Regions from separate parts of the Streptomyces sp. NPDC057543 genome, predicted to be linked through region 2. Evidence: riboswitches for the same ligand, from Rfam matches in the RefSeq annotation. Region 2 holds a riboswitch; the other holds the start of a gene.
What was found. A riboswitch is a leader RNA that binds a small molecule or an ion and turns the genes downstream of it on or off. The one in region 2 is predicted to bind S-adenosylmethionine.

Region 1: it holds a riboswitch for S-adenosylmethionine, as region 2 does, so the genes downstream of both, thrC (threonine synthase) here and ACFU8Q_RS30680 (aminotransferase class V-fold PLP-dependent enzyme) in region 2, are expected to answer to the same signal.

The regions. Positions count from the first base shown of each region.
Region 1 is NZ_JBHVFF010000028.1:6,196-23,218, forward strand. It holds gene ACFU8Q_RS07715 (cytochrome P450) at 84-1,274, shown strand; gene ACFU8Q_RS07720 (ferredoxin) at 1,280-1,498, shown strand; gene ACFU8Q_RS07725 (hypothetical protein) at 1,578-2,048, opposite strand; gene ACFU8Q_RS07730 (hypothetical protein) at 2,470-3,354, shown strand; gene ACFU8Q_RS07735 (esterase/lipase family protein) at 3,496-4,737, shown strand; gene groL (chaperonin GroEL) at 4,906-6,528, opposite strand; gene ACFU8Q_RS07745 (cold-shock protein) at 6,905-7,111, opposite strand; gene ACFU8Q_RS07750 (MoaD/ThiS family protein) at 7,556-7,834, opposite strand; gene thrC (threonine synthase) at 7,865-9,166, opposite strand; SAM riboswitch class I at 9,184-9,310, opposite strand; gene ACFU8Q_RS07760 (glucosyl-3-phosphoglycerate synthase) at 9,464-10,408, shown strand; gene ACFU8Q_RS07765 (trehalose-6-phosphate synthase) at 10,471-11,862, shown strand; gene otsB (trehalose-phosphatase) at 11,868-12,746, opposite strand; gene ACFU8Q_RS07775 (DUF3263 domain-containing protein) at 12,928-13,194, opposite strand; gene ACFU8Q_RS07780 (ROK family protein) at 13,409-14,341, shown strand; gene nagA (N-acetylglucosamine-6-phosphate deacetylase) at 14,341-15,498, shown strand; gene ACFU8Q_RS07790 (1-phosphofructokinase family hexose kinase) at 15,669-16,715, shown strand; gene ACFU8Q_RS07795 (ketose-bisphosphate aldolase) at 16,840-17,023, shown strand, end outside.
Region 2 is NZ_JBHVFF010000237.1:1,798-13,826, reverse strand. It holds gene ACFU8Q_RS30705 (NlpC/P60 family protein) at 1-884, opposite strand, end outside; gene ACFU8Q_RS30700 (NYN domain-containing protein) at 1,180-2,541, opposite strand; gene ACFU8Q_RS30695 (hypothetical protein) at 2,577-2,819, opposite strand; gene ACFU8Q_RS30690 (rhomboid family intramembrane serine protease) at 2,981-3,733, shown strand; gene ACFU8Q_RS30685 (Lrp/AsnC family transcriptional regulator) at 3,730-4,011, shown strand; gene ACFU8Q_RS30680 (aminotransferase class V-fold PLP-dependent enzyme) at 4,092-5,468, opposite strand; SAM riboswitch class IV at 5,644-5,761, opposite strand; gene trpD (anthranilate phosphoribosyltransferase) at 5,845-6,909, opposite strand; gene ACFU8Q_RS30670 (cytochrome bc complex cytochrome b subunit) at 7,033-8,682, opposite strand; gene ACFU8Q_RS30665 (Rieske 2Fe-2S domain-containing protein) at 8,679-9,731, opposite strand; gene ACFU8Q_RS30660 (c-type cytochrome) at 9,728-10,537, opposite strand; gene ACFU8Q_RS30655 (heme-copper oxidase subunit III) at 10,600-11,220, opposite strand; gene ACFU8Q_RS30650 (hypothetical protein) at 11,408-11,809, shown strand; gene ACFU8Q_RS30645 (Ig-like domain-containing protein) at 11,868-12,029, opposite strand, start outside.

The DNA.
Region 1 (17,023 bases), on a different contig from region 2:
GATAACGGCCTTAAAGGGTCGTTGACTGCCCCGGGGGCCCACTCCTACCGTTGTAAGCAGCTGCTTACATATCGGAGGCCGCAGTGACGACAGCAGACAGCGCACCCCTCGCCTACCCCTTCAACACCGCCGAAGGACTCCGGCTCGCCGACGAGTACGAGCGCGTCCGCGACCAGCCGGGCCTGTTACGCGTCCAGATGCAATACGGCGAAGCGGCCTGGCTCGTCACCCGCTACGCCGACGCCCGGCTCGTCCTGGGCGACCAGCGCTTCAGTCGAGCCGCTGCCGCCTCACACGACGAGCCCCGACAGTCCGAGGGGCAGCGCGACGGCGGCATCCTCGGCATGGACCCGCCCGACCACACCCGGCTGCGCTCCCTGGTCGCCAAGGCCTTCACGGTCCGACAGATCGAGAAGCTCCGCCCCCAGGTCCGGGAACTGACCGCGGGCCTTCTCGACGACCTGGAGGCGGCCGGACAACCCGCGGACCTGGTCGACCTCTACGCGCTGCCGCTGCCGGTCGCGGTGATCTGCCGGATGCTGGGCGTGCCCACCGAGGACCGTCCGCGCTTTCGCGTGTGGAGCGACGACGCGCTGTCGACCACCTCGCTCACCGCAGCGGAGTTCGATGCCAGCCGCGAGGAACTGCGCGCCTATATGACCGTGTTGATCGAGCAGCACCGCCGGGCCCCGCGGGACGACCTGATGACGGCACTCATCGAGGCCCGCGACGGCGGCGACCGGCTCTCCGAACTCGAACTCGTCGATCTGTGCGTGGGCATCCTGGTGGCCGGACACGAGACCACCGCGTCCCAGATCCCCAACTTCGTCCTCACCCTGCTGGACCACCCGGACCAGCTGGCCTGGCTCAGGGCCGAGCCCGAACTCATCGCGAACGCAGTGGAGGAACTGCTGCGCTTCGTACCGCTGGGCAGCGGTGCCGGCCAACCCCGTTACGCCACCGAGGACATCGAGGTCGGCGGCACCCTCGTCCGAGCGGGCAGCCCGGTCCTGGTCGCCACCGGCGCCGCCAACCGTGACGCGCTGCGGTTCACCGCCCCCGGCGTGCTCGACATCGCCCGCGAGGGCAACCAGCACCTCGGCTTCGGCCACGGAGTCCACCACTGCCTGGGCGCCCCGCTGGCCCGGCTGGAACTCCAGGAGGCACTGATCGCGCTCATCACCCGCTTCCCGGGGCTGAAGTTGGCCGGCGATGTGACGTGGAAGTCCGAGATGCTGGTGCGCGGCCCGCGCGTCATGCCGGTCGGGTGGTGACCGCCATGGCCTGGAACGTACGTGTCGATCCACAGCTCTGCCAGGCGTCGGGCATGTGCGCCGGGACCGTCCCCGAAGTGTTCGCGCTGGACGGCGAGCACGCCCGGGTACGGGCGGACGGGACCGAGCCGGACGAGCGGGTCCTGGACGCCGCCGACATCTGCCCGGCCCAGGCGATCACCGTGCACGACGGGAAGTCGGTCATCGGCCCGCGCCGCGACTGAGCCCCACGCACAGCCGCCCCGTGCCGGGAAGAACGATCCCGGCACGGGGCGGCTGTGTGTGCGGTCGAACCAGCCGGTCCTAGCCGAGCCGCTCCATGACCCACTGAGGCCCACGGTCGGGGAGGAGGACCACGCGCCGGCCATCCGTCGTCAGAGAGCCGAGTTCGCCCCGGCCGAGGGCGATGCTGACCGGCTCTTCATCGACCGCGCCCTGGATCGTCCACTGGTCGGGCTGGTTGCCGCACTGGTCCACCCACACGGCCGGCGGAAAGATCCGGATCGGCGAGAGCGCCAGGCAGCGATTCCCTCCGTGCACGTCGACGATCTGGGCCAGACCGTCGCCCTGGTTGCGGATCTCCCACACGGTACGGGGGCTGCAGGGCTCGATGTGACCGCCGCCCAGGCCTTCGCCACCGGCCAGACACTGGCCGGTGCGCAGGTCACGGATGAGGTACGCGCCGTCGGCGGCGTCCGCGGCCTGGGCGGGGGTGGCCAGTGCTGCCACGGCGACGGCGGACGCGGCGAGGGACAGGATCGAACGAATACGCACGGGACTCCTCGTACGAGAGCGAAACATGGAAAACGGGCCCCGTCGGCGGCGACCCGGAGCCTCCAAGATCACAAGGACGCGGGGCAGTTCGCACACCCCCGAAGGCCTCCGGCGCGGTATTCCACCCCAACGGGGGCGGGCGCGTGGCATCACGCACGGCGCACATGCTCCACGCACGCGCGCCCCTCACGACCAGGCGAATTCCCCCGGAGCTCAAGCCGCGAAGTCCGAGCGCTCTTTCCGAGGAATGGGAGGTGGGCCACTTCCCACCCACCCTCCCCGCCCGGCGAGTTGACTTTTCGTGACCGGCTTGCCACGAACGGTAGTGACGGCTTAGCGTTCCGAATAACGAACGACCCCTGCCGGTGCACGAACACCGAAACAGGGGTCTGACCACTTTGATCGAACAGGACTCGACCTCATGGCTGCCAGCCAGCTTAGTGCTGCCCCGTGCGCCCCGCACGTATCCCCGCCCACGCTTCCGCACCCGATGGCCAATCCCGGCTACGGCAAGCGTTCAGCGCCCTCGCACCTCCCCCGCGCCGACCGCGACTTCGCGCACCTGCCGCCCCGCGAGGCATCCATCGCCGCCTACATCGACCAGCTGCCCGACGGCGCCGACATCTCCGTCAAGACGATGGCCAAGGTCCTCCCGTACGGGCAGTGTGCCCTGCGGACCGCCCTCAACCGGCTCCAGGACGCGGGACATCTGCGGCGCGGCAGCGAGTGCGTGGCCAATGACGAGGTCCTGCTGTGGGTGACCCGTACGTTCTTCTCCCGCACCGCGCGGGACGACGAGTGGTGGGCGGCGTTCACCCGGGGCGACATGCCACCCGAGCGGCGGCAACACCCCACTCGCTCGCGGGCATTCGTCCTGCTGGCCGCGCTGGGCCGTACCGCACCTGCGCTCACGCTGTCGGCGGCGGACTGCGCGGCGCTGGAGCCGCAGGTCACCGTGTGGTTCGAGCGCGGTGCCACGGAGGCGGAACTGCTCCACGCCCTCACCGACGGCCTCCCCACCCCCATTCACCACGCGGCGGCCCTCGTCCGCAGGCGGCTGACCGACAAGATGCCACCCGAACGGGCCGCTCCGACACAGCAGCGAACGGTGTTGCGCACCCTCGAATGCGGCGAGTGCCGCGCCCCCGGCCCTGCGGAGGCCCTGATCGGCGGCCGCTGCGGACCGTGCCGGGGCAACCCCGCCGACACCCCCACCGGCCCGGCCGGAACCGTCCCGTCCACGGGCGTACGCAGCCGCATGAGCGAGGTCCGGGCCGCGATGACGCCGCGCTCCGAGAGGAGATAGGGCGGGAGCCTCCGAGCACACCGGGTGTCCGAAACCGGCTCCCGCCTGGGAGTGGTTTGATCCACTTCCCCTACTTGATCGTTACGTTCCGTGTTCTCGTGGACGCGTATTGTAGTCACTCGACCCCAAGGGGAACGCATCATGTCCGAACCGACCCACGAGCAAATCGTCTCGGCGCTTCACAGCAAGCCCGCCATCACCCTGGCCCCCGGCCCCCGCCTGGACGCCGAGCCGCACGGTGCGCTCCCGTTGCCGCCCAGCACCGTGTGGGACCTGCCGGGCGGCACCGCATGGGTCTACTACGGCGAGGGGAACCCGGGCCTCGTACGGCCCGTGATCTTCGCCGACGGCTTCAACACCGGGCCGAGCAGTCTGGACTTCTCCTGGGAAGTCATGGAGTTCGGCGACTTCGCACTGATCAGCGAGCTGCGCCGCCGTGGACGCGACGTCATCCTGCTCGGTTTCCATGAGCGCAGTGCATCGATTCTGGACAACTCCGTCACCGCGCAGGCGGCGATCACGCGGGCCGCCATGGAGCGGCACGGCGACGCACCGCTGGCCGTCGGCGGATTCAGCATGGGCGGGCTGGTCACCCGGCACGCGCTGGCCAAGATGGAACGCCGGCGCATCGACCACCAGACCGCGCTGTACTTCTCGTACGACAGCCCGCACCGCGGCGCCTGGATCCCGATCGCGCTCCAGTCGTTCGCGCACTACATCCACGATCTCGACAGCCGGTTCTCCGACCAGATCAACAGCCCGGCCGCACGTCAGCTGCTCTGGCGGCACATCGCCAAGTGGGACGGGACGCCGGAACAGAGCGACGAGCGCACCGCGTTCCTCGCGGAGATGGCGGACCTCGGCGAATGGCCGCAGCGACCCCAGCTGATCGGTGTATCCAACGGCGTGGCCGACGGCACCGGCACCGATGTGCGGGCGGGCGAACTGGCCCTGGAGGGCAAGGGCCTGTCGGTGGTCGGCACCAAGCTCTACACCCAGTCCCCCGGCGACGACGAACTCGTCGCGAAACTGCGGGTGGTGACGCTGAAGACCAACGAGGTGCGTACGTCCGGACTCCCGTCGATCGACGGCGCACCCGGCGGCTCGCTGGAAGGCTTCGGCATCCTCGCCGACACGTTCAACGCCCTCAACCCCCTCCTCGGGTTCAAGACCGACGTCCGGATCCGCTCGCACTGCTTCGTGCCGGCGGTCAGCGCGGTCGACATCCGCGGTCTGGACACGGACGAGGAGCTGTATGTGGACATCTCCTCGCTCCCGGAGGAGGAGAGCGGACTGCACGACTTCAAGCTCGCGTCCCGCAACGAGGGGCACACCCTCGTGACGGAGGAACTCAGCACCTGGCTCCTCGACCGGCTGCCGTAACGGCGACGGGCCGCGACGACCTACGACGACCTGCGACGAACCGGGGCATACCTGGGTATACCGGGGCGTACTGCGCCGGACGCCGACGGAACGACATCGACCCCCGGGACCGACAGGTCCCGGGGGTCGATGGGGAACAGCTGTACAGGAACTACCGATCCGTCAGGATCAGAAGTCCATGTCACCGCCCGGCATGCCGCCCGGAGCGGCCGCGGCGGCCTTCTCCGGCTTGTCGGCGATGACGGCCTCGGTGGTGAGGAAGAGCGCGGCGATGGACGCGGCGTTCTGCAGGGCGGAGCGCGTGACCTTCGCCGGGTCGAGAATGCCCTCGGCGATCATGTCGACGTACTCGCCGGTCGCGGCGTTCAGACCGTGGCCGACGGCCAGGTTGCGCACCTTCTCGACGACGACGCCGCCCTCAAGACCACCGTTGACGGCGATCTGCTTGAGCGGGGCCTCCAGCGCCAGCTTGACGGCGTTGGCGCCGGTCGCCTCGTCACCCGAGAGCTCCAGCTTCTCGAAGACGGCCGAGGCCTGGAGCAGAGCCACGCCACCACCGGCGACGATGCCCTCCTCGACGGCGGCCTTGGCGTTGCGCACCGCGTCCTCGATGCGGTGCTTGCGCTCCTTGAGCTCGACCTCGGTCGCGGCACCGGCCTTGATGACGGCCACGCCGCCGGCCAGCTTCGCGAGGCGCTCCTGGAGCTTCTCGCGGTCGTAGTCCGAGTCGGAGTTCTCGATCTCGGCACGGATCTGGTTGACGCGACCCTGAACCTGGTCGGTGTCACCGGCGCCGTCGACGATCGTCGTCTCGTCCTTGGTGATGACGACCTTGCGGGCGCGGCCGAGCAGGTCGAGACCGGCGTTCTCCAGCTTGAGGCCGACCTCCTCGGAGATGACGGTGCCACCGGTGAGGATGGCGATGTCGCCGAGCATGGCCTTGCGGCGGTCACCGAAGCCCGGGGCCTTGACGGCGACGGACTTGAAGGTGCCACGGATCTTGTTGACGACCAGGGTCGACAGGGCCTCGCCCTCGACGTCCTCGGCGATGATCAGCAGCGGCTTGCCGGACTGCATGACCTTCTCCAGCAGCGGAAGGAGGTCCTTCACGTTGCTGACCTTGGAGTTCACGATCAGGATGTACGGGTCGTCCAGCGACGACTCCATGCGCTCCATGTCCGTGGCGAAGTACGCCGAGATGTAGCCCTTGTCGAAGCGCATACCCTCGGTGAGCTCCAGCTCCAGACCGAAGGTCTGGGACTCCTCGACGGTGATGACGCCTTCCTTGCCGACCTTGTCCATGGCCTCGGCGATGAGCTCGCCGATCTGGGTGTCGGCGGCGGAGATGGAGGCGGTCGAAGCGATCTGCTCCTTGGTCTCCACGTCCTTGGCCTGCTCCAGGAGGGCGGCGGAGACGGCCTCGACGGCCTTCTCGATGCCCCGCTTGAGGGCCATCGGGTTGGCACCCGCGGCGACGTTGCGCAGGCCCTCGCGGACGAGAGCCTGGGCGAGAACGGTGGCGGTGGTCGTACCGTCGCCGGCGACGTCGTCCGTCTTCTTGGCGACCTCCTTGACCAGCTCCGCACCGATCTTCTCGTACGGGTCCTCCAGCTCGATCTCCTTGGCGATGGACACACCATCGTTGGTGATCGTGGGGGCGCCCCACTTCTTCTCAAGGACGACGTTGCGACCCTTGGGGCCAAGGGTGACCTTGACGGCGTCGGCGAGCTGGTTCATGCCGCGCTCGAGACCGCGCCGGGCCTCCTCGTCGAACGCGATGATCTTGGCCATGTGAAGTGGTCCTCCCGGACAGGGGTGGATTGCTCCGGACCGAGTGGCGCCCGCGACGGACGGCCTGCCTGACCGGTGGTTCCTTGCCCCACCGGACCTGCGGGCCTCACCGGCCCGGTCCAAGTTCTGTCACTCTCACCTGGAGAGTGCTAACGCCAATGATTAGCACTCGACCCCGGAGAGTGCAAGCGTCCGCCTCGGGATGTGGACAACGACGGCCCCCCTCGGACAGCCCCGGACACACGACACGCAGACGCGCGTCGCACGGACACGGGCGCTCGGACACACAGACGCGCGGAGGGTCCGTACCCCAGGGGTACGGACCCTCCGTGCGTGAGTAGTGCGTGAGTATTGTCGTTGGCCGACCGCGTCGAGCTCAGCCGACGGCGAGCTTGACCATGTCCGCCTGCGGCCCCTTCTGGCCCTGCGAGATCTCGAATTCAACTCGCTGACCCTCTTCGAGGGTGCGGTACCCGTCCATCTGGATCGCGCTGTAGTGGACGAAAACATCCGCACCACCGTCGACCGCGATGAAGCCGTACCCCTTCTCCGCGTTGAACCACTTGACGGTGCCCTGAGCCATGCCTAACTCCCCTATTACTGGCCCTTGCACAGGACCGCACTTCGCGGACCCGGGTCAGAACTCACCCTCCGACAGGAGAGGGTGCGTGCGCCGGAACGCGTCGACCGCGGCCGAATGTATCTGCCCAACTGCCCTCTGCAACAGGTCAATCGGACGAGAATTCTGGGCAGCACCGAACGCCCGATTATGAGGAATTCATGAGATTCCAGGGCAAGTCGGGCCGGGCAAAGGTGACTTATGGCGCAAGGAGATCGACTACTTTGGCTGCTTCTTGTCGTGGCCGGGCGCATTCTCATATGCGGGCGGCACGGGCAGCTGGGGGGACTTCCCACACTGTACCGCGCTCAACCATGCAGAATTGCCCCCTCCGCTTCTCTCGCAGAGGGGGCAATTCCGGTGACACGTCGAAGGCGGCGAAAGCCGGCCCGGGAGCCGGACGGGGGGTCAGCAGCCGCCCGCGACCGCCGGGATGATCGAGATTCCGGCGCCGTCCGGCGTGGCCGTCTCCAGGCCGCCCTCGAAGCGCACGTCGTCGTCGTTGACGTAGACGTTCACGAAGCGGCGCAGCTTGCCCTGGTCGTCCAGGACGCGGGCGGCGATGCCCGGGTGGTTCTGCTCCAGGGACTGGATGACCTGGGAGAGGGTCGAGCCCTCGGCCGGGACCTCGGCCTGGCCGCCCGTGTAGGTGCGGAGGATGGTGGGGATACGGACCTTGACGCTCATGATGGGTGCCCTTCCTGGAGTCTCGGGTGGTCAGCTGGTGGCGAGTCCGGCGGCGCGGAACGCGTCCAGGCTCGGGCGGATCGTGGCGGTCGCCTGCGAGGTGGCGGCCACCGCGTCCAGGGTCTTGAGGCCGTCACCCGTGTTGAGGACGACGGTGGTCAGCGCCGGGTCGATCAGACCGGCCTCGATCAGCTTCTTCGTGACGCCGACCGTCACGCCGCCCGCCGTCTCCGCGAAGATGCCCTCCGTGCGGGCGAGGAGCTTGATCGCGTCGACGACCTGCTCGTCATTGACGTCCTCGACCGCGCCTCCGGTGCGGCGGGCGATGTCCAGGACGTACGGGCCGTCGGCCGGGTTGCCGATCGCCAGGGACTTGGCGATGGTGTTCGGCTTCTGGGGCCGCACGACGTCGTGACCGGCCTTGAAGGCGGTGGAGACCGGGGAACAGCCCTCGGCCTGGGCGCCGAAGATCTTGTACGGCTTGTCCTCGACCAGGCCCAGCTTGATCAGCTCCTGGAGCCCCTTGTCGATCTTCGTGAGCTGCGAGCCGGACGCGATCGGGATGACGATCTGGTCGGGCAGCTGCCAGCCGAGCTGCTCGCAGATCTCGTACGCCAGGGTCTTGGAGCCCTCGCCGTAGTAAGGACGCAGGTTGACGTTGACGAAGCCCCAGCCCTCGCCGAGCGGATCGCCGATGAGCTCCGAACAGAAGCGGTTGACGTCGTCGTAGTTGCCCTCGATGCCGACCAGCTCACCGCCGTACACCGCTGCCATGACGACCTTGCCCTGCTCCAGGTCGTGCGGGATGAACACGCAGGAGCGGAAGCCGGCCCGGGCGGCGGCAGCGCCCACCGCACCGGCGAGGTTGCCGGTGGAGGAGCAGGAGAGGGTGGTGAAACCGAAGGCGCGGGCGGCCTCGACGGCGATGGCGACGACGCGGTCCTTGAAGGAGTGAGTCGGGTTGCCGGAGTCGTCCTTGACGTACAGACCGCCGGTGACGCCCAGCTCACGGGCGAGGTTGTCGGCCTTGACCAGCTTGGTGAAGCCGGGGTTGATGTTGGGCTTGTCCGCGACGTTCGCGGGGACCGGCAGCAGCGGCGCGTAGCGCCAGATGTTGTCGGGTCCGGCCTCGATGCGCTTCTTCAGCTCGTCGGGGGAGCCGCTCGGCAGGTCGTACGCCACTTCGAGCGGCCCGAAACAGGACGCGCAGGCGAAAATGGGACCGAGTTCGAATCGCTCGCCGCACTCGCGGCAGGAAAGCGCCGCGGCAGGACCCAGATCGACAACCTCGGCGGAAGAGTCGGTGCTTACTGCAACAGTCTGCGCAGCCATGGAGGCGAGGCCCTTTCTCCTCATCTTCCTCGCGGCGCATTTCGCCACGAGACGGAATTGGCACCTTCCCCACCTGACCTCGCGGTCGGCGGGAGGGTTGCCGGGACTTCAACGGGCCGTTCCCTCAGTCCCTCTGGATGAGCGCTATGGCGCTGGATCTCCGATCCAGGCGTTTATCGGCGGACCGACCCCGACATGCGACGGCCGTCCGCGTTGTTCAAGACTGTAACCGAAGCACCGGACGGTTGAGATAGTCGTCCGAACCGCGAGATGGATCACATACAGGGAGTATCGACCGTGCTGGAAGAGGTCGAGAGCTGGCTGGCCAGGCGTTCCTGGTCGGTCGCCGACCGCCCGCTGGACCGGCTCCTCGCCGCCAAGGAACCGGGCCGCGGAAGCGTGAGTGTCGTGCTGCCCGCACTGAACGAGGAGGCGACGGTCGGCGCGATCGTGACGACGATCCGGCGCGAGCTGATGGAGAAGGTCCAGCTGGTCGACGAACTCGTGGTGATCGATTCCGGTTCCACGGACGCCACCGCGAAGGTGGCCCGGGAGGCCGGCGCGCGGGTGGTGCACCGGGACGACATACTGCCCCGGATACCCGCCCTGCCCGGCAAGGGCGAGGTGCTCTGGCGGTCGCTCCTGGTGACCGGCGGGGACATCGTCTGCTTCGTCGACGCCGACCTGAAGGAATTCTCGGCCGACTTCGTCTCCGGCATCGTCGGCCCGCTGCTGACCGATCCGGACGTCCGGTTCGTCAAGGCGATGTACGACCGCCCGCTCGGTGACACGGCAGGTCAGGGCGGTCGCGTCACCGAGCTGGTGGCCCGTCCGCTGCTCAATCTGCACTGGCCGCAGCTGGCCGGCTTCGTCCAGCCGCTGGGCGGCGAGTACGCCGTACGCCGCTCCCTCCTCGAACAGCTGCCCTTCCCCGTCGGGTACGGAGTGGAGCTGGGCCTCCTGGTCGACGCGCTGCACACCGTGGGCCTGGACGCGCTGGCCCAGGTCGACGTGGGGGTGCGCAAGCACCGCCACCAGGACGGGCAGGCGCTCGGCCGGATGGCGGCGGCGATCTACCGGACCGCGCAACTCCGGCTGTCCCGCGGGCACCTGGTACGGCCTTCGCTCACCCAGTTCGAGCGCGGCGAGGACGGTTTCGTACCGCGCACCCATGCGGTGGACACCGAGGAGCGGCCTCCGATGCGTGAGATCGAGGAGTACGTTTCACGCCGCGCGGCCTGACGGGGCCCGACTTCGCACGTTTGCACGTTTGGACGGTTCGTGATCCGGCTAGATTCCGCAACATGGTCTCCGAGCACGAAGCCCAGTCCACCGCCCAGGTCCTCGTCGCGTCCAACCGCGGCCCGGTGTCGTACACCCTGGACACGGACGGATCACTCGACGCGAAGCGGGGTGGCGGCGGGCTCGTCTCCGGACTGAGCGCCGTCAAGGACAAGCTGTGGGTGTGCGCCGCGCTCGGTGACGGGGACCGGGAGGCGGTCCGGCGCGGGGTCGGTGAGCCCGGCGTACGGATGCTCGACATCGACGCGGCCGTCCACGCTGACGCCTACAACGGCATCGCGAATTCGGTGCTCTGGTTCGTCCACCACATGCTGTACCAGACCCCGCTGGAGCCGGTCTTCGACGCGGAGTTCCGGCGGCGCTGGGCGTCGTTCGAGACGTACAACCGGGCCTTCGCCGAGGCGCTTGCCGAGGAAGCGGGCCCCGGGGCGGCGGTGCTGGTGCAGGACTACCACCTGGCGCTGGTGCCCGGCATGCTCCGTGGCCTCCGCCCCGACCTGCGGATCGGCCATTTCTCGCACACCCCGTGGGCGCCCGTCGACTACTTCCGCCTGCTCCCCGACGACATCGCCGAGCAGCTGCTGCACGGCATCCTGGGTGCCGACCGGGCCGCTTTCCTGACCCGGCGCTGGGCCGACGCCTTCATCGGCTGCTGCACGGAGCTCCTGGGCGGCACCGGGCGGACCAGGATCGGGGTGCACGGGCTCGGCGCGGACGCCGACTTCCTGCGCCGGCGCGCGCACGAGGCGGACGTGGACGAACGGATGGCAGCACTGCGGGAGCAGATCGGCCCCGGGCGGCGGACGATCGTGCGAGTGGACCGGACGGAACTGTCCAAGAACATCGTGCGCGGGCTGTTCGCCTACCGCGAGCTGCTCGAAGAGCGGCCCGAATGGCGCGAGCGCGTCGTCCACGTCGCCTTCGCGTACCCCTCGCGGCAGGACCTGGCGGTGTACCGCGACTACACGGCCGAGGTGCGGCAGGTCGCCGACGACATCAACGCCGCGTACGGCACGGCGGGCTGGACGCCGGTCGTGCTCCACGTCAAGGACGACTTCGCCCGCTCGCTCGCCGCGTACCGGCTGGCCGACGTGGCGCTCGTCAACCCGATCCGCGACGGCATGAACCTGGTCGCCAAGGAGGTTCCGGTGGTCTCCGACCACGGTTGCGCGCTGGTGCTGTCGCGGGAGGCGGGGGCGTACGAGGAGCTGGGCAGCGACGCGGTCGTGGTGAACCCGTACGACGTGTCCGCGACGGCCTCGGCGCTGCACGAGGCACTCACCATGGCGGACGACGAACGGGCGGCGCGCACGGAACGGCTGGCCGCGGCCGCGGTGGCGCTCCCGCCGCAGCAGTGGTTCCTCGATCAGCTGGACGCGCTGCGGCGGGAGTGAGCCGGTCAGATCCGTTCGGCCAGGGCCGCCAGGAAGCCGACGACGGCTCCGGGGCCGTTGAGCAGCAGATCCGCGCGTTCGGCCAGTTCCGGCACTTCGGCGCTGCCGCTGCAGACCAGCAGGCCCGGGATGCCGTCGGGGCCCTCGGTGCGGAGCTTCTCCACGGCGGCGTACGCGGCGAGGTCGCCCAGGTCGTCGCCCGCGTACAGGACGGACTCGGCGTCGGTCTCCCTTACGTACTGTGCGAGCGCCACGCCCTTGTCCATGCCCGGCGGGCGCAACTCCAGGACCAGGCGGCCGGGTTCGACGATCAGTCCGTGCCGGGCGGCGAGCTCGCCGAGGGGTTCGCGCAGGGCGTCGAACGCGGCCTGCGGGTCGGCGGCGCGGCGGGTGTGGACGGCGAGCGCCTGGCCCTTCTCCTCGATCCAGGTGCCGTGCCACGCGCCGAACCGGTCGAGCACGCCCGGGAGTTCGGCGCGGACCGCGGCGACGCCGGGGTGCGGGGCGGGGGTGCGGACGGTGCCGGACACGGCGTCCCAGCGTTCGGTGCCGTAGTGGCCGAGGACGACGAGGTGGTCCAGTCCCCGAACTCCGTCGAAGCCGCCGTGCCGGACCGCGACGCCGGCCGGGCGGCCGGTGATCACGGCGATGGACGCCACTTTCGGGGCGAGCGCGACGAGCGCGTCGACGGCTCCGGGGTGGGCGCGGGCCTGCTCCGGGTCCGGGACGATGTCGGCGAGGGTCCCGTCGAAGTCGAGCGCGATGACGGCGCGGTCGGGGCGGGCGAGGATCGCGGCGAGGGCTTCTCGGCCGGGTGGGGTGGTGGGTGCGGGGAGCTCGGACGGGGTTTCGCTCGGCGTGGGTGCGTGCGGGTTGCTGCCCATGGGGCGAGCCTATAGCGGGGCGCGGGGGTTGGGGGGTGCATAGCGGGAGGCCAGGGGCGGGGCGACTGAAGCGGGCGTTTCCAGGGGCGGAGCCCCGGACAGCTCCGACCAGGGGCGGGGCGCCGGGGGCGTCCTGCGGGCGTTCCCGGGGTGAAGAGCCACGTTCAGCGGTGATCCCCGGTCAGCGCCGCCCCCTCCTCGCCTCCCGTACCCGGCGCAGGCGGTTCACCGTGACCGGGTCGGCCTCCAGGGCTCGGCGGTCGTCGAGGAGGGCGTTCAGCAACTGGTAGTAGCGCGTGGGCGAGATGCCGAGCTGTTCGCGGATCGCACGGTCCTTCGCCCCGGGCCCGGCCCACGACTGCCGCTCGACGGCGAGCACGGCACGGTCCCGGTCGGAGAGGCCGCCGGGGCTGTCCGTGGCATCGGGGCCATTCGAGGGGGTGGTCATATCAGCCAACATATCGCCCGGCCGGAGGGTCGCCACCGGTTCGCCCGTTGCTCGGCGTCCTGCGCTGCTCCGCGCCCTGTGCCACCGACGACCTCGCCGCGCGTGAACACGTCGAACGCCATGGGCGGCCCGTTGGCGCCGATTTTGTATGGATGCGCAACAAACCTCAATAGTGGACTAGACCTTTTTGATTCCTCGGGCGAAACTGTTTCCCGTGAAACACGTCATCGCCCTCGATGTGGGCGGCACCGGAATGAAGGCCGCACTGGTCGGGGCGGACGGCACCCTGCTGCACGAGGCGCGGCGGGCGACCGGCAGAGAGCGCGGTCCCGACGCCGTCGTGGAGTCGATTCTCGCCTTCGCCGCGGACCTGCGGGCGTACGGCGAGGAGCACTTCGGAGAGAGCGCCGTCGCGGCCGGTGTCGCCGTGCCCGGCATCGTCGACGCCGAGAACGGGATCGCGGTCTACGCCTCGAACCTGGGCTGGCGCGACGTACCCATGCGGGTACTGCTCGGCGAGCGGCTCGGCGGCGTCCCCGTCGCGCTCGGCCACGATGTGCGCACCGGCGGGCTCGCCGAGGGCCGGATCGGCGCGGGCAAGGGCGCCGACCGGTTCCTCTTCGTACCGCTGGGCACCGGGATCGCCGGCGCCATCGGTATCGCGGGCACCATCGAGTCCGGCGCGCACGGGTACGCGGGCGAGATCGGGCACATCGTGGTCCGGCCGGACGGCCCGGACTGCGGCTGCGGCCAGCGCGGCTGTCTGGAGACCCTGGCGTCCGCCGCCGCCGTGACCCGGGCCTGGGCCGCCGCGTCCGGCGATCCGACGGCGGACGCCGCAGACTGCGCGAAGGCCGTCGAGTCGGGCGACCCGGCGGCCGCGGAGGTCTGGCGGAACACCGTGGACGCGCTCGCCGCCGGACTGGTCACGGCGCTGACCCTGCTCGACCCCCGCATGCTCATCATCGGTGGCGGGCTCGCCGAGGCCGGGGAAACCTTGTTCACACCACTCCGTGCGGCCGTCGAGGAACGCGTCACGTTCCAGAAGCTGCCCCACATCGTCCCGGCGGCCCTCGGGGACACCGCCGGATGCCTGGGCGCAGGGCTGCTCGCCTGGGATCTTCTCTCCACGGAGGTATCCGCCTGATGGCCGGACGCGCAGACAGCACCGTTCTCACAGGTGCCCGGGTGGTGCTTCCCACCGGGACCGTCGAGGACGGCCGGGTGATCATCGAAGGCACCCGGATCGCCGGCTCGATGCCGGAGGATGCCGCCCGGTCCATCGACCTGAGCGGCCACTGGGTGGTCCCCGGCTTCGTCGACATGCACAACCACGGCGGCGGCGGCGCGTCCTTCACCTCCGGCACCGTGGACGAGGTCCTCACCGGCATCCACACCCACCGCGAGCACGGCACGACCACGCTGGTCGCCTCCACCGTCACCGGCGAGATGGACTTCCTCGCCCAGCGGGCCGGCCTCCTCTCCGAGCTGGTCGAGCAGGGCGACCTGGCCGGCATCCACTTCGAGGGGCCGTTCATCTCGCCGTGCCGCAAGGGCGCGCACAGCGAGGATCTGCTGCGCCACCCGGACCCGGCCGAGGTCCGCAAGCTGATGGACGCGGCGCGCGGCACCGCGAAGATGTTCACGCTCGCCACCGAACTCCCGGGCGGCATCGAGTCGGTGCGGCTGCTCGCGGAGCACGGGGTCATCGCCGCGATCGGGCACACCGACGCCACGTACGAACAGACCGTCGAGGCGATCGACGCGGGCGCCACCGTCGCCACGCACCTCTACAACGCGATGCCGCCGCTCGCCCACCGCGCACCCGGCCCGATCGCGGCGCTGCTGGAGGACGAGCGGATCACCGTCGAGCTGATCAACGACGGTACGCATCTGCACCCCGCCGCCCTGGAGCTGGCCTACCACCACGCGGGCGCCCACCGCGTCGCGCTGATCACCGACGCCATGGACGCGGCGGGCTTCGGCGACGGCCGCTACCAGCTCGGCCCGCTCGCCGTCGAGGTCAAGGACGGCGTCGCACGGCTGGTGGAGGGCAACTCGATCGCGGGCTCCACACTCACCCTGGACACCGCGTTCCACCGGGCCGTGACGATCGACCGGATCCCGGTCGGGGACGTCGTGCAGTCCATCTCCGCCAACCCGGCCCGGCTGCTCGGTGTCTACGACAGGGTCGGCTCGCTGGAGCCGGGCAAGGACGCGGACCTGGTGGTCCTGGACGCGGACTTCACACTCAAGGGCGTCATGCGCAAGGGCGAATGGATCATCGAGCCCCAAATTGGTTGATTTGACCCGTTACTGACGGTGAGTCGAATACGTAACGAAGAGACGGCGGTTGGTCCGGGGGTCTGGGCCGACCGCCACCTCTTTGGCATGATCACCTGGGAAACAGCCAGAGAAAGCGCATTCCAAGCACGGATTCGCGCTTCGAAGCAGGGATCGAGGGAGCGGCCGCGGTGATCCTCACGGTCACACTGAATACGGCACTCGACCTGACGTACGGCGTCCCGGAGCTCGTCCCGCACGCCAGCCACCGCGTCAGCGACATGGCCGAACGGCCCGGCGGCAAGGGCCTCAACGTGGCCCGGGTGCTCTCCGCCCTCGGGCAGGCGACCGTGGTCACCGGCTTCGCCGGAGGCTCCACCGGAGCCGTACTGCGCGAACTGCTGGCGCAACTCCCACCGCGGGACACGACGGGAACGGACACCAGGGCCGCTGCCGCAACCGTCACACCCGCCGCCACCACCGCAACCGCCACACCCGTACCCGCCCCCGCCCCCGCCCCGATCACCGACGCCCTCGTCACCATCGCCGGGAACACCCGTCGCACGATCGCCGTCGTCGACCGGACCACCGGCGACACCACCCAGCTCAACGAACCCGGCCCGCTCGTCACCGCCGACGAATGGGCCGCCCTCCTCGGCCGGTACGCGGAGCTCCTCACCGAGGCCGATGCCGTCGCCCTCTGCGGCAGCCTGCCGCCCGGCATCCACGTCGGCGCCTACGCCGAACTGGTCCGGCTGGCCCGCTCGTCGGGCGTCCCCGTACTCCTGGACACCAGCGGCGAACCGCTGCGCCGCGGCATCGCCGCCCGTCCCGACCTGATCAAGCCCAACGCCGAGGAGCTCGCCCAGCTCACCGGCTCCCGCGAACCGCTGCGCGCCACCCGCGACGCCCGCCGCCGCGGCGCGCACGGCGTCATCGCGTCACTGGGCCCCGACGGCATGCTGGCGGTCACCCCCGATGGCGTCTGGCGGGCCTCGCCGCCCGCCAGGGTCCTGGGCAATCCGACCGGGGCGGGCGACTCCGCGGTGGCCGGGCTGCTGTCCGGCCTCGTCGAGGGGCTGAGCTGGCCGGACCGGCTGCGGCGGGCGGTGGCACTGTCGACGGCGACCGTGCTCTCCCCGACGGCCGGTGACTTCGACCGCGCGGCGTACGAGGAGCTCCTGCCGGGCGTCGACGTCGAGGAACACACCGCGGCGGCCGGAGACGCTGTCGGGTGACCTCCGATCGGGCGGCCACGCCCTGGCACGCACGCTTCCCGACCGGATCACTCGACAGCCTCTGAGCCGCCACCCGTACCGGACCGCCCGACCGGTCCGTTCAGCAGAAGCAACAGAGGTCAGCATGCCGCTCGTCAGCACCGGTGAACTCGTCTCCGCCGCACAGGCCCAGGGACGCGGAATCGCCGCCTTCAATGTCATCACGCTGGAGCACGCGGAGGCCATCGCGGTCGGCGCCGAGCGCGCCGGAGCACCCGCCATCCTCCAGATCTCCGAGAACGCCGTGAAGTTCCACGGCGGCCGGCTCT
Region 2 (12,029 bases):
TCGCCCGGCTTCAGCGCGCTGCGCCCGATGCGGACACCGTCGTTGACCTGGGTGTACGTGACCCGGGAAATCTGGACGTTGGCCTGGGCGTAGGCCCACTGGGTCAGCCCGGAGCAGTCGAAGGATCCGGGGCCGGTACCGCCGCGGCCGTACGGCTTGCCCACCTGGGTGGAGGCGGCGTTCAGGGCGGCGGCACCCCAGGCGGAGGCGGGGACCTCGTTGCCGAGTTCGACCCGGTCGCCCGCGGCGCGGCTGGCACGCTGCTGTTCCTCGCGCATCTTCGCGCGCTCGGCTTCGGTCATCGTGTTGAGCAGGCGCTGCGCCTCGGCCAGCTTGTCCTGGAGCTTCTTCTTCTTGGCGCCGAGCGTCTTGCGCACGTCCGCGAGGTCACCGAGCTTGTCCTGGGCCTCCTTGCGCTGCTGCGCGAGGACCCGCTGCTTCTCCTGGATCTTCCCCAGGGTCTCGGTCTGCTTGGCCGTCAACTGGTCGAGGGCCGAGGCCTCGTCGAGGAAGGTGTCCGGGTTGGACGAGAGGAAGAGCTGCACCGACGGGTCGATGCCACCGGAGCGGTACTGCGCCGCGGCGAGCGAACCGAGGCCGTTGCGGAGCGCGTTGATCTCCTGCTGGCCGCGGGCCACCTTGTCCTGCAGCGCGCTGACTTCCTTCTCCAGCTTCTGCTGCTTCTCCTTGGCGCCGTAGTACTGCTCATTGGCCTCGCCCGCCTCGTGGCTGAGCTTCTCGACCTCCGCCTTGACCTCGCCCTTGGAGGGCTTCGGTGCGGCTTGGGCCGCCTGGGAGGTCAGGGCCACGGCAGCGGCGGCGGTCACGGTGAGCACGGTCACACGGGCGCGGCTCGGCTGCTTGGGACGACGGTGGGACGCCACGGAGGCGAGCTCCTTCTTCCTCGAGCCGCCTACCGGGCTGTGGGGGACATGAATCCCCGGCTCCGTGCACGTCACGGACTCGGCGGTGCCTTCGCCGTCACCCCGAATGGGTGATCAACCGTGCGAAGGTTCGAGGCCCGACCCTAGTGACCAACTTGTGATCAGTTCAAATCCTCGCAAGAAAAATCTCGTCACAGGAGGTACTTCTTTACCCACAGCACACAGGGCGTAGCGGCGACTTGACGGTCCGTTCCCCAATTTCCACCGAGTTCCGCCGAGTTCGGACAATCGTTCATCAGACGCGCGAAAGGCGCTTCAGGAGCAAGACGGACGCAACGGGCCTGGCGCCCACCTTCGCCACTCCGTCGGCGACTTCGCGGTCGGTGGAGACCACCACGACCGGCCGGCCCGGCGGTTCGGCGCGCGCCAGCTGGCGGATGAGTTCGTCCGCGGTCACACCGGGCTTGCTGAACAGCACCCGGACTCCACGCGGCGGTGCGAGCAGTACCGGGGCGGCCAGTTCGGCCCCGTCGAAGACGCAGGTCATCTCCGCGCCGGTCTGCGCCGCGAGCACCGCGAGACCGCCAAGCAGCCGCAACCGCTGCTTCTCCAGCGGCAGCTGCGGATAGCCGGTCTTGGTGACGTTGTAGCCGTCCACGATCAGATGCGCCTGCGGCAGCGCGAGCAACTGGTCGAGCAGGGCCGGATCGGTCTCCGAAAGCGCCCTGGCGGCAATGTCCTTGGGCGACATCCGGCCGGGCTCGACCGCGTCGACACTGTCCGCGGGGCGGATCGAGGAGGGTGGCAGGGCCAGTTCACGACGGAGCCCGCTGGCCGCGTCGAGCACCGTGTCCAGCAGCAGCCGCAGCCGCATGTCCTCGACCGAGCGGCCCTCCCTTGCGGCCCTGCGGCCCGCCTCGACGGACGCCTCGGCCTCACCGAGCCGCGCCTTCAGCCTGCGGGTCTCGCTCTCCGCCGCGGAGATCTGCGCAGCCGCGTCGGACCGTACGGTCTCCGTCTCGGCCCTGCTGCGACGCAACGCGGCCTCGCCGCGCTTGACGTCGTTGACGGCACTGCGCAGTTTGCGCTGAAGCGACTCGGCTTCCTTGCGGGCCGCGTCCAGCTCGACGCGCAGCCGCTCCGTCTCGTTCTTCGTCTGGGAGCGGGCGTGGACGAGTTCCTCGCGCAACCGTTCCAGTTCGCGGCGGCTCTCCTCGTCGGCGCGCTCGGCGTCGGCCCGCTGGGCCTCCTCGCCCGCGGCGGCGACCAGCTTCACCCAGCCGGCCGGGCGCAGCACATAGGCCGCGGCGGCAACATCGACGGGGTCGGCGGCGGCAGGCGGCGAACCCGCCTCCAGCGCCGCGGTCAGCTCCGGCTGCCCCTCCTTGAGCCGTTCACCGATCCGCTGGCGGAACAGCGCGTCACCCTCCAGGGCGGCCGCCATCGCGTTCCCGGCGAACTTGGCGCGCCGGGTCGGGGTGAAGCGGGCGTACTGTCTCAGCTGGGCCGGGAGTTCGGTGACCGTCAGGCCACCGAAGGCGTCCGAGACCAGCGCGACGACCCGCCGCCGTACAGCTTCGGGCAGCGGGCGGTCGAGCGCCTCGACGGCGTCGCCGGCCGCCTCGGCCGGCTCTGCGCCGCTAGCGGGCTGCTCCACCATCCGTCACCCCAAATTGTCTGTGCGCGCCTCCGTCAGGAGTCGGCACCCGGCCTGGCCACCAGTTCGATCTGATCCACCGCGTTGCACCAACGGCAGCGAACCGACTCGATGGTCTCACTGACCACCTCGCGCTCCTCGACGGTGGACTCCCCGGCCAGGTCGAGATGGACGTACTCGACGACCTTGGAGGAGCGGGTCACGTCGAAGCGCGTGAGATTTCCGCAGAGCGTGCAACGCCAGCGGGTCCCGTCGGTCGGCTGGGGAACCGTCGTCATCGTGCGTCCTCTTTCGTCGAGCCTCGTGCTGCCTGCTTCAAGGATCTCGCGGTGCGCCGTCGAACTGCGGATGTCCTGCCGTAACCCTACGGCCTCGGTGTGTCCCCCAGACACGGCGAGGCGGTCTGTCCCGTTCCCTCCGCTTGCGTCATGCTCTGTTCATGATCGATCGGCGTGCCGCGGCCTACAGGTTGACCAGTGGGCTCCTACGGACGGTCACCTCGGGCGGACCTTCGGTGACCCACGCCCTGATCGCCCTGTGCTGTCTGATCTTCCTGATCAGTCCGCTCTCCGGCTTCAACTCGTCCTACGGCAGTGCCGACGCCCTGCTCGCCGCCCAGGCCGGGTACTTCGAACGCTGGGGCGTGATCCCGAGCGAGCTGTGGGACGGCTCCGCACGCGCCCTGCTCACCCCGCTCACCGCCCTCTTCGTGCACGGCAGCTGGCTGCATCTGCTCGGCAACGTGCTCTTCCTGTACGTGTTCGGAGTGATGACCGAGGAACGCATGGGCCGTACCGAGTTCACCTTCTTCTACGTCGCCTGTGGCTATCTCGCCCTGGTCGCCTACGCCGCCGCGCACGCCACGTCCGACCAGACGCTCGTCGGCGCGTCGGGGGCGATCTCGGCGGTGCTCGGGGCGTTCCTCTATCTGTTCCCCAGGGCCCGGGTCACCAGCCTGTTCCCGTTCCTCTTCTTCCTGCCGCTGCGCTTCCCCGCCTGGATCGTGCTGATCTTCTGGTTCGCCCTGCAGTGGCTGGCGGTCCAGAGCGCGGGCAGCGGGGGGCCCGGCGTGGCGTATCTGGCCCATGTGGTCGGCTTCGCCCTCGGCTTCCTCTACGCCTGGGGGCGTTACCGGCGTACGGATAGAGTGAAGTCACCAGCCAGGGCCACCGAGGGAGAAAGTCAGCCGTGATCACCGCGATCGTGCTCATCAAAACCAGCGTGGACCGGATTCCCGAGATCGCCGAAGCCATCGCCGCGCTGGACAGCGTCAGCGAGGTCTTCTCGGTCACCGGTACGTACGACCTGATCGCCATGGTCCGGGTGGCCAAGCACGACGACCTGGCGGACGTCATCCCCGGCCGGATCAGCAAGATCCCCGGCGTGGAGGCCACCGACACGCACGTGGCGTTCCGTACGTACTCGCAGCATGACCTGGAGGCCGCCTTCGCCATCGGCCTCGACGCGTAGGTACGCCCCGCATCACGGCGTAGCACTTCGGCGGGGGACGGGCTCGGACGCCCCTCCCCCGCCGAAGCGTTACGTGCCCGTCAGAGCTGCGCCGTGCCCCGGTCCGGGACGCAGCGGCCGTCCTCGGTGCGGTACTTCCACTGGGCGCCCTTGCTCACCAGCTCCTTGACCGCGCGGACGAAGCGCTCGATGTGCTCGTCCGGCGTACCCGCCCCGAAGCTCACCCGGATCGCGTTCAGCGACCGCTCGCCCGGCTCGGCCTCCGGTGCGCCGCACTCGCCGACCTCCTGCGGGTCGCTGCCCAGCAGGGTGCGGACCAGCGGGTGTGCGCAGAACAGTCCGTCGCGTACCCCGATGCCGTACTCGGCGGAGAGCGCGGCGGCGAAGTGCGAGCTGTTCCAGCCCTCCACCACGAAGGAGATGACGCCGACCCTCGGGGCGTCGTCGCCGAACAGCGAGAGCACCTTGACCTCGGGGACCCCGGCGAGACCGGTCCGGACCGCGGTGACGAGGTGCTGCTCCCGGGCAACCAGGTTGTCGAAGCCGGCCTCGGTGAGCGCCTTGCAGGCGGAGGCGATGGAGTACACGCCGATGACGTTGGGGGAACCGGCCTCGTGGCGGGCTGCCGTGGTGTGCCACTCGACGTCCACACCGCCGTCGCCGCGCCGGGCGACCCTGCGCGAGGCGCCGCCGCCGGCCAGGTACGGCTCGGCGTCCCGCAGCCAGTCGGCCCGGCCCGCGAGCACGCCCGAGCCGAACGGCGCGTACAGCTTGTGCCCGGAGAAGGCGACCCAGTCGACGTCCAGGTCCGCGATGTCGACGGGGTGGTGCGGGGCGAGCTGCGCGGCGTCCAGCACGATCCGGGCACCATGCGCGTGCGCGGCAGCCGCCAACTCCTTCACCGGCCACAGCTCACCCGTGACGTTGGAGGCGCCGGTGACACAGACCAGCGCGGGGCCGTAGGGGTCACGGTCGGCGAGCGCCCGCTCCAGCGCCTCGACGGCCTGGGCCGGGGTGCGCGGGGCGTTCAGGTAGGTCACCCGGGCGTCGCGCCAGGGCAGCAGCGAGGCGTGGTGCTCGGTCTCGTACACGAAGACCTGGCAATCGGCGGGGACGACCGCGGCCAGCAGGTTCAGGGAGTCGGTGGTCGACCGGGTGAAGATCACCTGGTCCTCGGCGCGGCACCCGAGGAACTCCGCGACCGTCGCGCGGCTGTTCTCGAAGAGATCCGTGGAGAGCTGCGAGAGGTACCCGGCACCGCGGTGGACGCTGCCGTAGTACGGGGCGTATGCGGCAACGTCGTCCCAGACGCGCTGCAGGGCCGGGGCGCTGGCGGCGTAGTCGAGAGCGGCGTACGCGACCTCACCGCCCGTGACGAGCGGAACCGTTACATCCTTGCCCAGAACCGGCAGAGGGGTACAAAGCGACTGGTCGGCGGCAGCGGTGAAGACAGACATGGCGAACTCCCGTAACAGGCAGGCGAATCGCGTGCGCCGGCGGATACGCGGCAGCGCAGCGGAAAGAGAAGAAGAGGGTGCGGAGGAGGGCCGAGAAGCCCTATCGCATTCGCTTGCTCACAAGAGACTCCCTAGGGACCAGGACCCCGGGGGTTGGCATTCACAGATGCCGAGGGGCCCGCGCTTGCCGCAGACCTCGCTGCCTACGGCCTGGTCTTCACCCGGGGCACCCCGCCACGGACGGAGGGTTGCCGGACAGCGGGCCGGGGCCGTAGTCGCTGTCACTCATGACCTGCGCAGCATCTTGCCATACGTGCGTCGACGCGCAAGGCGCGGTCCAGGATCCGGACCGCGCCCCGCGTCACCTTCCGTCGGCTCAGGCGTTGCTGACCGCCACCCAGCGTTCCAGCGCCTGCCGGGCCGCTCCCGAGTCGATGGACTCGGCGGCCTTCTCGATCCCGGCGGCGATCTGCTCGTTGAGCGTGCCGTCCGTCGGGTCCAGAGCCACCAGCGCCGCCGCGGAGTTGAGCAGCACGGCATCCCGTACGGGCCCGTGCTCGCCGGCCAGTACCCGGCGGGCCACATCCGCGTTGTACGAGGGGTCGCCACCGCGGAGCGCCTGTGGCGGCACCAGTTCCAGACCGACGTCGCGCGGGTCGAACACCTCCTCGCGCACCGCTCCGTCCCGGACCACCCAGACGCGCGAGGTCGCGGTCGTCGTCAGCTCGTCCAGGCCGTCGTCACCGCGGACGACCAGCGCCGAATTGCCGCGCTCGGCGAGGACACCGGCGACGATGGGCGCCATCCGCAGGTCGGCGACGCCGATGGCCTGGGAGCGCACGTTCGCCGGGTTGGTGAGCGGTCCCAGGATGTTGAACGTCGTCGGGGCACCGAGTTCCTTGCGGGCCCTGGCCACGTAGCGCAGAGCGGGGTGGAACTTCACCGCGAAGCAGAGGGTGATGCCCGCTTCCTCGGCGACCTCCACGACCCGCTGCGTGCTGAGCTCCAGGTTGACGCCGAGCTTCTCCAGCACGTCGGAGGAACCGCTCGCCGACGAGGAGGCCCGGTTGCCGTGCTTGACCACCTTGGCACCGGTGCCCGCGATGACGATCGCCGACATCGTGGAGATGTTGACCGTCTTGGCGAGGTCGCCGCCGGTGCCGACGATGTCGACGGTACGACCGGGTACGTGGATGGTGTGGGCGTGCTCGTACATCGCGCGCACCAGGCCGGACACCTCGTCGACCGTCTCGCCCTTGGCGCGCAGGGCCACCGCGAAACCGGCGATCTGCACATCGCTCGCCTCACCGCTCATGATGCGGTCCATCGCCCACGCGGTGTCGGCCGCGGTCAGGTTCTCGCCGCGCAGCAGCGGGTTCAGCAGGCCGGGCCAGGAACGGTCCGCCACGCTGTCGCCGCCGACCGGGGTCACAACGTTCATGGTCCGCTCCTGGGGTCCACAGCCGATAAAAGGGATAGCCCCACCCTATCGAGGGCCGGGGACAGCGAAGAGCCCCGTCCATCGGATGGACGGGGCTCCTGCTGTGGCGATCAGTTCAGACGATCAGTGGTGACCGTGGCCGCTGGTGATCTCCTTGTACTCCTCGACGGTGGGCTTGGCGATCTGGTTGTCCTCGCCGTAGTAGCCCTTGCTCAGCTTGGCACGCAGCTTCTGCAGGGCGGACACCTTGCGCTCGACACCGTTCTCGTCGACCGTCGGGCCGATCTCGACCGGCTTGTACTGCTCGTGCGCGGTGAGCGTGTGCAGCTGCTCGGGGCCGAGCGGCTCGTGGATCTCGACGAACTCACCGTGTGGCAGGCGCTTGATCATGCCGGACTCGCGCCCGTGCAGCACCTTCTCCTTGTCACGGCGCTGGAGGCCGAGGCAGATCCGCCGGGTGGCGATGAACGCGAGGACCGGTCCCACGAAGATGAAGATCCGGACGAACCAGGAAATGGCGTTCAGCGACAGGTGGAAGTGCGTGGCCCACAGGTCGTTGCCACCGCCGATGAAGACGATGACGTACTCGGTGATCCAGGCGACGCCGAAGGCCGTCCGGGTCGGGGCGTTGCGCGGGCGGTCCAGGATGTGGTGCTCGCGCTTGTCCCCGGTGATCCAGGACTCGATGAACGGGTAGACCGCGATGATCGCGAGCACCAGTCCGAAGGCCATCAGCGGGATGAACACACCCAGGACGAGCGTATGACCCCAGAGGTTGATCTCCCAGCCGGGCATCACTCGGATCAGACCCTCGGCGAAGCCCATGTACCAGTCGGGCTGGGCGCCGGTGGACACCTGGTCCGGGCGGTACGGGCCGATGGCCCAGATCGGGTTGATCGAGGCGATGGCCGCGATGATGGCGATGATGCCGAAGACCAGGAAGAAGAAGCCACCGGCCTTCGCCATGTACACCGGCAACAGCGGCATGCCGACGACGTTCTTGTTGGTGCGGCCGGGACCCGCGAACTGCGTGTGCTTGTGGTAGAAGACCAGGATCAGGTGCGCCACCAGCAGGCCGAGCATGATGCCCGGCAGCAGCAGGATGTGGATCGAGTAGAACCGGGCCACGAAGTCGTGGCCGGGGAACTCGCCGCCGAACAGGAACATCGAGATGTACGTGCCGACGATCGGCATCGACAGGATCGCGCCCTGGGTGAAGCGGACACCCGTACCGGACAGCAGGTCGTCCGGGAGCGAGTAGCCGGTGAAGCCGGTGAACATACCCAGCACGAACAGCAGGAAGCCGAACAGCCAGTTGATCTCACGCGGCTTGCGGAACGCACCCGTGAAGAAGACGCGCATCATGTGCACGAACATGCCGGCCAGGAAGATCAGCGCGGCCCAGTGGTGGATCTGGCGAACCAGCAGACCACCGCGGACGTCGAAGCTGATGTCCAGTGTCGAGGCGTAGGCCTCGGACATCTTGATGCCCTGCATCGGCTCGTACGAGCCGTGGTACACGACCTCGTTCATGCTCGGGTGGAAGAACAGCGTCAGATACACACCCGTGAGGATGATGATGATGAAGCTGTAGAGGGCGATCTCACCGAGCATGAAGGACCAGTGGTCCGGGAAGATCTTGCGCATGTTGGACTTGGCCAGGGAGTAGATCCCGAGCCGGCCGTCCGCCCAGTCGGCCACCCGCTCGCCGGCGGGCGCCTTGCGATTGCCCGGTGCCGCGGCACCGGGTGTGTTCGTGGTCGCAGTACTCATCCGCGCTCCCAGAATGCAGGACCGACGGGCTCTTCGAAGTCACCGAGCGCCTCGAGGTTGCCCTCGCTGTTCACACCGATCCGCAGCTGCGGAAGGGCGTGACCGGCCGGACCGAAGATGACGCGGGCGCCGTCGGAGAGGTCGAAGGTGGACTGGTGGCACGGGCAGAGCACGTGGTGCGTCTGCTGCTCGTACAGGCTGATCGGGCAGCCGACGTGGGTGCAGATCTTGGAGAAGGCCACAATGCCCTCGTGGGCCCACTCGCGCTCGCGCTTGTCCTTGATGTTCTGCGGCTCGATGCGGATGATCATCAGCGCGGCCTTGGCGATCTGGTTCTGGAAGTCCTCCGCGTCCTCCGTCAGCCCCTCGGGCATGGCGAAGGTCAGCGAACCGACGGCGACGTCCTCGGGACGCAGCGGCAGCATCGTGTTCATGTTGATGAGCTGCTTGCCCTTGGCCCACAGGGTGTTGCGGAGCTTCTTCTCCGGCAGCGGACCGAGGTCGCGCAGCAGCATCACACCGGAGAGCGGCACCAGGGCCAGCGCACCGAACATGGTGTTGCGGATCAGCTTGCGCCGGCCGAGCGCGGACTCCTGGGCACCTGCCGCGAAGTCGGCGAGGACCTTCGCCTTGACCTCGGGCTCGGCCTCGATGGCGTGCCGGTCGTCGGCGACCTCCACGTCGGACATCAGGGTGCGCGCCCAGTGGACGGCACCTGCGCCGATCGCGAAGAGAGCCACGCCCAGGGTCAGACCCAGGGAGAAGTTGAGCGCGCTCACATGGCCGAAGGGCCAGATGTACACGATCTTGTCGACCGGGAAGATGACGTACGAGGCGATGAAGCCGACCGTCGCCAGCATGGACAGCGTGAACATGAGCGCGACGGTGCGCTCGGAGCGCTTCGCGGCACGTTCGTCGATGTCCTGGATGCGCGGCTTGTGGGCCGGCAGCCCCGGGTCGGCGAACGGGTCGTCCGCGACCTTTACCGCGCCGTGCGCGTGGTCCTGCTCAGCGGGCAGGTTCTCGTCTGGAATCTCTTGGCTACTCATGACTTCTTGGCCTTAGCGGTGTGGGCCGCGACCCAAATGGCAAGTGCGATCAGGGCGCCGAGCCCGAAGATCCAGGCGAACAAGCCTTCGCTGACCGGCCCCAGGCCACCCAGCTTGAGACCACCCGGGTTCTCCGACTGGGCGCTGTTCACGGTCTGGACGTACGCGATGATGTCCCGCTTCTGCTGCTCGGGCATCGTCGTGTCCGGGAAGGACGGCATGCTCTGCGGGCCGGTCTGCATGGCCTCGTAGATGTGCTTCGGGTCCACGCCTTCGAGGCTGGGCGCGTACTTGCCGTTCGTCAGCGCACCGCCCTCGCCGGTGAAGTTGTGGCACTGAGCGCAGTTGGTACGGAACAGGTCGCCACCCTTGGCGATGTCCGCGCCGTCAGGGCTGACCTGGCTCTTGGTCGGAACGATCGGACCGGCGCCGAGCGACGCGACGTACGCCGCGAGCTGGTCGATCTCGGCCTGGCTGTAGATGACCTTCTTCTTCGGTACCTGGGCACCCGGCTGCTGCGCCGGCATGCGGCCCGTGCCGACCTGGAAGTCCACGGCGGCGGAGCCCACGCCCACCAGGCTCGGCCCGTCGGTGGTGCCCTGACCGCCGATTCCGTGGCAGCTGGCGCAACCGACGGAGTACAGCTTCTTGCCCTCGTCGATGGCGAGGGACTGGGCGGTTTCGTCGGCCTGCGCCTTACTCGCGGGCGCAAACGCGGCGTACAGCCCCCCAGTAGCCGCCAGCGCGAGGAGTAGTACGACGACCGCCGCCAACGGATGGCGTCGTCGTGCGGAGAGCTTTTTCACGGATTACCCCGGTGTCAGGATCTTCTGCGTCGATGCTGGATGTGGTTCGGGTTCGAGCCCGATTACTTGATCATGTAGATCGTGGCGAAGAGGCCGATCCACACGACATCGACGAAGTGCCAGTAATAGGACACGACGATGGCAGCGGTGGCCTGTTCGTGGGTGAACCTCTTGGCTGCGTATGTCCTGCCCAGAACGAGCAGGAAGGCGATGAGACCGCCTGTCACATGCAGCCCGTGGAAGCCGGTCGTCAGGTAGAACACCGAGCCGTACGGGTCGGAGGACAGCGAGAGGCCGTCCTTCTTCACCAGCTCGGTGTACTCGAAGACCTGGCCTCCGATGAAGATCGCACCCATCACGAACGTGATCACGAACCAGGCACGGAGCTTCTTCACATCGCCCCGCTCCGCGGCGAAGACGCCGAGCTGGCAGGTGAGTGAGGAGAGCACCAGGATCGTGGTGTTCGTCGCCGAGAACGGGAAGTTCAGGGCCGAAGCCATTTCCTTCCAGTGATCCGGTCCCGTCACCGATCGCAGGGTGAAGTACATCGCGAAGAGGGCCGCGAAGAACATCAGCTCGGAACTCAACCAGATGATGGTTCCGACGCTGGTGAGGTTCGGTCGATTGACCGACGGGTGCGCGTGCCCGGTTTCTACTGTCGTTGCTGTCGCCACGCTCGACATTATGTCGGTCCCTTATCCCGCCCTCACCCCGGGGGGTGCTGTTCGGTGTGTCAACAGGGTGTGCCCTCCCCGAACGGCCCATGAATCCGCTGTCCCGGGCGGTACTGACAGCCCATCGGGCGGAGTACGATCCGCGCATCGGTTCATGCCCGGCAAGCCCCGAAGACACAGATGTCACGGAGGAACAATGCAGCCGACCGCCACGGTCCTGGTCTACAGCGACGACGCCAACACCCGTGAGCAGGTGAGGCTGGCAGCCGGGCGCAGGCCCGCGGCCGACGTGCCACCGGTGGAGTTCCTGGAGTGCGCCACGCTGCCCGCCGTCCTGGAAGCGCTGGACAACGGCGGCATCGATGTCTGCGTCCTGGACGGCGAGACGGCCCCGGCGGGCGGTATGGGCGTCTGCCGGCAGATCAAGGACGAGATCTTCCACTGCCCGCCGGTGCTGCTGCTGATGGGGCGCCCCCAGGACGCCTGGCTGGCCACCTGGAGCCGTGCGGACGCCGCGGTGACCCTTCCGGTCGAACCGGTCGAGTTCGCCGACGCCCTGGCCGCTCTGCTGCGCAGCAGGGACTGCGTGGACGCCTGAGGCGCGCCGCGGCTGCGTCCGCGGTTCCGCCGAGGGGGCAGCGCACTCCCCGGGCCGGTCAGAACTCGGGGCGCAGTCGCGCCGCCTGGATCGTCTCCGTGCGGTCCGGCGCGTCGCTCTTCTGCAGGGCGCTGCCCTGCTGCCATTTCGCCCAGGACAGGTTCCAGTCGCCGAAGCCGTTGTCGAACGGCGTCATCATCTCGCCCTGGCTGCCGACGAC